DNA from 2 places in the Mycobacterium sp. DHQP2018-32-09 genome. Region 1 is predicted to be linked to the other one. Evidence: riboswitches for the same ligand, from Rfam matches in the RefSeq annotation. Region 1 holds a riboswitch; the other holds the start of a gene.
The links. A riboswitch is a leader RNA that binds a small molecule or an ion and turns the genes downstream of it on or off. The one in region 1 is predicted to bind thiamine pyrophosphate.
Positions count from the first base shown of each region.

Region 2: another riboswitch for thiamine pyrophosphate. It lies ahead of AC30CM_RS10300 (ECF transporter S component); the one in region 1 lies ahead of thiO (glycine oxidase ThiO).

Region 1 covers NZ_JBYVYK010000027.1:48,276-52,467, forward strand. Annotated here, with positions in the region: gene AC30CM_RS14770 (ABC transporter ATP-binding protein) at 1-535, opposite strand, end outside; gene AC30CM_RS14775 (thiazole synthase) at 645-1,403, opposite strand; gene thiS (sulfur carrier protein ThiS) at 1,396-1,593, opposite strand; gene thiO (glycine oxidase ThiO) at 1,584-2,627, opposite strand; TPP riboswitch at 2,628-2,737, opposite strand; gene thiE (thiamine phosphate synthase) at 2,758-3,429, shown strand; gene AC30CM_RS14795 (NUDIX hydrolase) at 3,404-3,913, opposite strand; gene glnX (protein kinase G-activating protein GlnX) at 4,019-4,192, shown strand, end outside.
Region 2 covers NZ_JBYVYK010000016.1:70,624-74,815, forward strand. Annotated here, with positions in the region: gene AC30CM_RS10290 (energy-coupling factor transporter transmembrane component T family protein) at 1-579, opposite strand, end outside; gene AC30CM_RS10295 (ABC transporter ATP-binding protein) at 576-2,039, opposite strand; gene AC30CM_RS10300 (ECF transporter S component) at 2,036-2,668, opposite strand; TPP riboswitch at 2,658-2,769, opposite strand; gene AC30CM_RS10305 (nucleoside/nucleotide kinase family protein) at 2,776-3,366, opposite strand; gene AC30CM_RS10310 (arsenic resistance protein) at 3,363-4,192, opposite strand, start outside.

The sequences.
Region 1 (4,192 bases):
CGGCCAACGCCCGCATCAGCGTGCGCACCCACTTGATGCCCTCGGGATCCAGCCCGTTGACCGGCTCGTCGAACAGCAGCACCGGCGGGTCACCCAGCAGGGCGGCCGCGATGCCCAGACGCTGGCTCATGCCCAGGGACAGGGCGCCGGCATGCTTGTCCGCCGCCGACGTCGGCCCGCCGTCAAGGCCCACGAGGTCGAGCACCTCGTCGACGCGCGTCACCGGGATGCCGTTGCTGGCCGCGATCCAGCGCAGGTGATCGCGCGCCGACCGGCTCGGGTGCGCCTGCTTGGCGTCGAGCAGCGCGCCGACGGTGCGCAGCGGATGGCGCAGCTCGCGGTAGGTCTTGCCGTCGATGGTCGCGGTACCCGACGTGGGATGGTCCAGCCCGAGGATCATCCGCATGGTGGTGGTCTTGCCCGCACCGTTGGGCCCGAGGAACCCGGTGACGACACCGGGTTCGATCGAACAGGTCAGGTCGTCGACGGCGCGCTTGCGGCCGAAGGTCTTGGTCAGGCCCACCAGTTCGATCATCGCCTCCCATGATCGCAGCGGGCGGCGTTGGTGTCACGGAAGCCGGGTGTCACGGAAGCCGGATGTCACGGAAGCCGGGTGTCCCGCGGGCGGCGTCGCGCGGCGGCCGTCAGGGAACGGCGGGGCTGGACGCCTGCGCCCAGAATCGCTTGGGGATCCGGCCGGCCCGGCGGGCGAGCCTGCCGGCACGCACCCCGGCGGCCATGGCGGCGGCCATCACCGGCGGATCGTCGGCCCGGGTGACGGCCGTGGCCAACAGCACGGCATCGCATCCCAGCTCCATCGCCAGCGCCGCGTCACTGGCGGTGCCGATGCCGGCGTCGAGGATCACCGGCACACCGGCGGCCGCGACGATCATATCCAGGTGATGCGGGTTGGCGATGCCCAGGCCGGTGCCGATCGGCGATCCCAGCGGCATCACCGCCGCGCAGCCCACGTCCTCGAGGCGGCGCGCCAGCACGGGATCGTCGGTGGTGTAGGGCAGCACCACGAAGCCGTCGTCGACCAGCTGCTCGGCGGCGGCCACCAGCTCGATGGCATCGGGGAGCAGCGTGCGCTCGTCGGCGATGACCTCGAGCTTCACCCAGTCGGTGCCCAGCGCCTCCCGCGCGAGCCGCGCCGTCAGCACGGCCTCGGCGGCTCCGCGGCACCCGGCGGTGTTGGGCAGCACCGCGATGTCGAGGCGGCGCAACAGGTCCAGCACGCCGGTGCCTGCCTCGACGTCGACGCGGCGCATCGCCACCGTCGTCAGCTCGGTGCCCGACGCCACCAAGGCCGCCTCGAGCACGGCGAGGTTGGCGGCGCCGCCGGTGCCCATGATGAGCCGCGACCCGAAGCTGCGGCCGGCGATGAGCAGGTCGTCAGCCACCCTGCACCGCCGTCACGATCTCCACGCGGGCGCCGTCGGCCAGCACGCGGTCCCATTCCGAGCGTGGTAGCACCGACCAGTCCAGCGCCACCGCGATGCCGCGGTCGGGCAGCCCCATGCTCGCCACCAGCGTTGCGACGGTGGCACTCTCGTCGAGCACCACGTCGTCGCCGTTCACCGTCACCCGCATGCGGGCACCCCCACTCTCAGCTCCTCGACGATGCGCTGGGCCGTCCACGGCGCCAGCAGGAAACCCGACCGGCCGTGGCCGGTGGCCACCAGCGTGCGGTGGTCCAGCCGACCGACGATCGGCATGTTGTCCGGGGTCATGGGCCGCAGTCCGGCGGCGGTCTCGGCCAGCTCGTACTCGCCGAGGGCCGGCATCACCTCGCACGCGTCGGCCAGCAGGTCGCGCACCCCCGAGACCGTCGGCGCGGTGTCGCGGCCGCGTTCGTACTGCGTGGCGCCCACGACCACGCCGTCCGCGCGGGGCACCAGGTAGACCTGCCTGCCGTGCACCCGGGCGCGGACGACGCGCGTCGGGACGGGCAGGCAGCCGGGGCGCCATCGCAGGCGCAGCACCTCCCCCTTGACCGGCCGCACCGCCAGCCCCGGCCACAGCGCGGGGGCGTCGATGCCGTTGGCGAGCACCGTGACGTCGGCGTCGCGCGTGTCCCGTAGGTCGTCGATGGCGGCAGCCCAGGTCACGCCGAGGCGCTCGCACGCGTCCGCCAGCGCGGCCACCAGGGCCCGGTTGTCGACGGCGAGTTCGGTCTCGGCCAGGAAGCCGTGCCGAATGCCCTGCGCCAGAAGCGGTTCGACGTCGCGGGCGGTGCGCAGCGGGGTGACGGCCTGCCCCTGGGCGGCCAGCCAGTCCCCGATCCGGGCGAGGTCGGCGGCGTCGGCGCGGTCGACGGCCACCACCAGCGAACCGCGCGCGGTCACCACGTCGGCGGGCAGCCCGTCGAGGAACCCGTCGTGCCACAGCCGCAGCGACTCCAGCCCGGCGGCCAGCAGCGCCTCCTCGCCCGGCCAGCCCTCGCCGAACGGGGCGATCATGCCGCCTGCCACCCAGGAGGCGCCACGCTCGGCGGCGCGGTGCACGCGCACCGACCACCCGTCGAGCAGGGCGCGCCGCGCCACGGCCAGCCCGATGACGCCGCCGCCGACGACCGCCACCGAACCCCTGGACGAAGCCCCAGACGAGCCCCGGGACGGATTCACGACACCCAACCTCCTGCTCCCTTCGCCGGCATGACCCGGATCAGGTTCGACGGTAAGGGCGGCCGCGCCCACTCTCAGTCCCCGATCCCGGGACTCCCGTGCTGTCGGGGGTAAGCCTACGCTCGCAGGCGTGCGAGAACCCCGCAGGCGTCTCCGGGACGCCACGCTGTACCTGTGCACCGACGCGCGCGCCGAGCGCGGTGACCTGGCCGAGTTCGCCGATGCCGCACTGCGGGGCGGAGTCGACGTGATCCAGCTGCGGGACAAGGGAATCGAGGCGCGCCAGGAACTGGCCGCGCTCGAGGTGCTCGCCGACGCGGCGCGCAGGCACGGCGCGTTGCTCGCCGTCAACGACCGCGCCGACGTGGCGCGGGCCGCGGGCGCCGACGTGCTGCACCTCGGCCAGGACGACCTGCCGCTGCTGGTGGCCCGTGACGTCGTGGGGCCCGGCCCGCTGCTGGGTCGGTCGACGCACGACACGACGCAGCTGGCGGCGGCCATCGCCGAGCCGGTGGACTACTTCTGCGTGGGCCCGTGCTGGCCCACGCCCACCAAACCGGGCCGGGCGGCTCCGGGCCTGGATCTGGTGCGCGCGGCCACCGAACTCAGCTCCGAACTCACCGCGCGCACGGGCACGGAAAAGCCGTGGTTCGCGATCGGCGGCATCGACGGCGACCGGTTGCCCGAGGTGCTCGCGGCCGGGGCGACGCGCGTCGTCGTGGTGCGGGCCGTCACCGAGGCCGCCGATCCGGAGGCGGCGGCCCGCGCGCTCAAGGTCACGCTGGCGGCAGGTCGGCGATAGCGCCGAGCAGCACGTCCCAGCTCGCGGCGAACCCGGGGTGCAGCGGCAGGTCGACGACGTCGGTGAGGCGCACCCACCGCAGCTCGGCGCTCTCCCGGTTGGGGCGGGTCGCCAGCGGCTCCGGCGCGTCGGCGATGACGGTGGTGTAGGTCCAGATCGGGCAACGCTCGTCGCCCAGGGTCACCTCCGAGACGATCTCCGAGGTGACGATGGACGTCCGCACCGTCAGCATCTCCACGGTGAGGCCGGCCTCCTCGTGCGCCTCCCGCACGGCGGCCTGCTCGGGGGTCTCGTGGCTGTCGCGGGCACCGCCGGGCAAACCCCACGTGCCCCCCTGGTGACTCCACGGCGCGCGGTGCTGCAGCAACACCGCCGCGCCGCCGTCGGGCCAGGGTGCGCGCAGCAGCAGCCCGGCCGCTCCGAACCTGCCCCAGTAGTGCGCTCCGCCGTCGCCGCGCACCCAGCCATCGCCATCGCCTCGCACGGGTTCACGATAAGCGTCCGCGTCGCGCCGACAACTCTTAGGATTCTTTTATAGAATCGGGTCCGCTCGATACACGCCAGCCGGGAAGTTGAGGTCCGCGCACAGGTGACCGTGGAGTTGGCGCATCCTTCGACCGAACCGCTGGCGTCACGGTCGCCGACGACCCCGGCCCATCCGCGCTGGTGGTTCCTCTGGACCACGCCCGGGCGGATCCTCACCATCGGCGTCGTGCTGGCCACGCTCGTCATCGCGTCCGCGTTCGCGACGTCGACCACCATC
Region 2 (4,192 bases), on a different contig from region 1:
GAAAGCCTGCCCCAGCAGTCGCCGCACCCGCGCGTGATCGGCGACGCCGCGCGCCCGGCGGGCGTACCCGAGGTACTGCCAGTCCTGGCGAAGCAGACCCACCATGCGCAGGCCCGCGAGCGCGCCGATGACGAAGCGCGCGGGCAGTCGTAACAGCTGCCCGAGCCCATCGGCCAGCTCCGTCGGCGTCACGTCGGCGAACAGCAGCGCCGACGGCAAGGCGATGGCCAGCACGCGCAGGAACATCGCCACCGCGAGCGCGATCGAACCGTCGCTGACGGTGACCAGCAGGAAGTGCCAGTGAACGGCGCCACTGGGCTCGCCGTAGAGCAGGTTCGTCAGCGCCACCAGCGCCGCCGCGGCGGTGATGGCGGCGCCGCGGACCGCCATCGTGCGCCCGCGCACGTGCAGCGCCAACAGCAGCGGGATCTCCAGCAGCAATGCGACGAGCGCCGACACCCAGTCGACGCTGCACACCAGCGCCACCGCGATGACGGCCGCCGCCAGCAGCTTGGCCACCGGGTTCACCGTCGCCCGGGTGGCCCGAGGCGCTGGGGTCACCGGGGTCGGCGGGGTCACTGGGTCACCCCCGCCGGGTTCAGAGCCACCCGTTCGTCGGCCAGGACCTCCACGAACTCCGCGTCGTGCGTCACGGCGACCACGGCCGTCCCGGCATCGGCGAGATCGGCCAGCAGCCGGATCAGCTCCTCCCACGTGCGTCGGTCCTGGCCGAACGTCGGCTCGTCGAGGATCACCACTGCGGGCGCCGTGACCAATGCCGTCGCCACCGACAGTCGCCGCTTCTCACCGCCGGAGAGGGTGTACGGGTTGCGATCGGCGACGTGGTCGAGCCGCAACCGCTGCAACACCTCGTCGCCGACGCGCCGCACCTCGGCATCGGGCATCTTCACCGCCCGCGGCCCCAGCTCGACCTCGGCGCGCACGGTGGGGGCGAGGAACTGATGCTCCGGATCCTGGAACACGCTGGTGATGCGCGTCAGCAGCTCGCGCGACCGCCAGCGATGCGGGGCGCGCCGCCGGGGGGACGGCGCGAACTCCGCCGCGGCCGCCAGGCTGCCGCCGAGCGGTGCCAGTAGGCCGCCCACCGTCAGCGCCAGCGTCGACTTGCCGGTGCCGTTGGGCCCGGTGACCGCGGCGACGCGGCCTGCGGCGATGGTGACGTCGAGTGCCGGGCCGACCACCACGCCGGGGCGGTGGCCGACCCGCAGGCCCTCGGCCACCAGCAGCGCGTCGCCACCCACGCGGTGGCGGCGGTCGACGTCCGGCGTCGGAGCGCCGGGCACCCACACCCCGGAATGCAGCAGGTGCGTGCGCTCCCGCCGCAGGGTCGGTTCCGGCTGCCCGTCGGCGACCACCCCACCGTCGGCGCCCAGCACGACGACGCGGTCGACGACGGGCAGCCACGCCTCGGTGCGGTGTTCGACCACCACCACGGTGGCCCCGGTGGCCTCGGCGACGGCGGCGACGGCGTCACGCACCTCGAGGACGCCCGCGGGATCGAGATTGGCCGTCGGCTCGTCGAGCAGGATCAGACCCGGCCGCATGGCCAGCACCCCGGCGAGCGCGAGCCGCTGCTTCTGGCCACCGGACAGCGTCGACGTGTCGTGTCCCAACGGCAGCTCCAGGCCCACCGCCTGCAACGCCTCGGCCACCCGCGGCCAGATGTCCTCCCGCGGCACCGAGAAGTTCTCCATGCCGAACGCGACGTCGTCACCGACGCGCGACAGGATGACCTGGGCATCGGGATCCTGCAGCACCATGCCGATCCGGGACCGCCGCGCGGCGGGGCGGCCGCCGTCGACCAGCAGCGTGCCCGTCTCGCGGCCCTCGTCGGATCCGCCCAGCAGTCCCGCCAGGCCGTGGAGCAGGGTCGACTTCCCCGAACCCGACGGGCCGAGCAAGAGCACCCGTTCGCCGGGGGAGACGTCGAGATCGAGATCGCGGACGGCCCAGTCGCCGTGGCCGGCGTGCTGCCAACCCCACCCGGAGACGGTGACGGCAGCGCCGCCCGCAGTCACCGGGAGGGCGATCCGGCCATCGCCCGGCCCGCTTCGAAGCGACTCAGCGCACCGGTCCTGGCCAGCCCCCGCACGACGACCCACGACAGCGCACCGGCCACCACCGCGCCGGACACGATCGACGTCAGCGCGTAGACGGCGATGAACGACGCCGTGGCACCGGGGTACCACAGGAAGCAGTCGTTGACCGCCAATGCCACTCCCGCCGTCGCACCCGCCAGCACCGCCACCGGCAAGCCCCAGCGCCGGTACAGGAACACGGCGAAGATCAGCTCCGCCCCGAGCCCCTGCACCAGACCCGACTCGATGGTGAGGATGCCCCACTGGTTGCCGACCAGGGCCGAGACCGTGGCCGCGACCACCTCGCCGTACAGCGCAGCACCCGGTTTGCGGATCACCAGTGCCGTCAGCACCCCGGCGAACAGCCAGCCGCCGCCCACCAGCCCCTGCAGGCCGGGTGCCACCGTCGCCAACGGGGTGGCGATGGGATTGGACGCCACGTTCCAGATGACGAAGATCAGACCCGCGGCGACGGCCAGCACGCTGGCGACCACGATGTCGACGACGCGCCACCGCACCGGCGGCCGACGCGACGACGGGTGAGACGAGAGGGGTGACGACTGCTCCACGCGAACTCCCTACGCCGGCATTACCCGGACAGGTTCAGACGGTCGACGGCCGGATAGCCGTCCTCTCAGCGCGCTCGGTACGCGCTCCCGTGTACTTCCCCCACAAGTTAGCGCAGGTCGCGGCCCCCACGCCATCCCGACCGGATCTCCGTGAACGCCCACGTGCGTTCGTCGGCCGTGGACCGGGCCACCAGGTCGGCGCGAGCGCGCGGCGCGTGCCGTGCGATGAAGTCCCGCTCTTGGGCCGCCCAGCGGTCCCAGTGCGGACGAAACGTCTCCCCGTCACGCGCCAGTGCACGCCGTTTGCGCACGTCGTCGGCGGCGTCGACCCAGACGCCGAGATCGGCGGCGGCCCGGTGCGCGGCGGTCAGCGTGCCGACCCCCTCCACGATCAGCCGCTGCCGCGCGGGCACGTCGTCCCAGCCGGCCGGGGTCCCCGTCGACCAATCCCAGCGCCGCCATCGGCCATTCCGGCCGGCCGTGCGGGGCGTCAGCAGTTCGGCCAGGACGTGCGCGGACGCCCACGCCAGCCCGTCCCACCCCGGATAGACGTCGTCGAGTCGCACGACCACGCTGTGCGGCCAGCGCTCGTGCAACCGGTCGGCGAGCGTCGACTTGCCCGACCCCGAACGGCCGTCGACCAGCACGGTCGTGGCGTCGAGGGCCACCAGCGCGTCGGCCACGTCCTCGGGTGTCACGTGGTCGCCCGCACCAGGAGCGGCACCACCCGCACGTAGGCGAGCATGCCGAGCAATTCGACCAGGGTTTGGGTGACCACGACGACGGGCGTGATCGCATACGCGTCGGGCAGGGCCAGCGCCAGCGGCAGCACCACCAGGCTGTTGCGGGTGGCGCCGCTGAAGACGAGAGCCCGCGTGCGCCCGACGTCCAGGCGCGCCAGCCGGCCCGCGTAGACGCCGACCAGGGCCATCACCACCAGGAACGCGACGTAGATCGGCACCACTCGCAGCACCTGATGGGCCTGGCCGGTGATCCTCGGCAGCTGCCCTGCAACCACCGCGAACAGCGCCACCGCCAGCAGCGGGACCATCGCGGAGGTCATCGCCGCGGCGACGGCGCGTCCGCTGCGATGCCTGACCGCGAGCGCCTGCGTGGCCCAGGCGAGTCCCAGGGGGACCGCGATCACGAAGCAGAACGCCTCGACGAACGGCCGCACGTCGACGACGTCGGCCAGCTCGGCGCCGACGAAGCCCCACAGGTAGACCGGCAGTAGGAGCAGTTGGACGAGCATCAGCACCGGGGCCGCCGCCAGGAGCCGCAGGTGGTCGCCGCCCGCGAGGCCGCAGAACACGATCACGTAGTCGATGCACGGCGTGAGCAATGTCAGCAGCACGCCGAGCAGGATCGCCGTCGGCAGCGACACGCCTGCGACCAGGCCGGCGACCACCAGAGGCACCACCGCGAAGTTCACCAGCAGCACCGTTCCCAGGAATCGCGTATCACGAAGCGCCGCAGTCATCGTCGTGAACGGCACCTGGAGGAACGTGGCGTACAGCAGGGCGC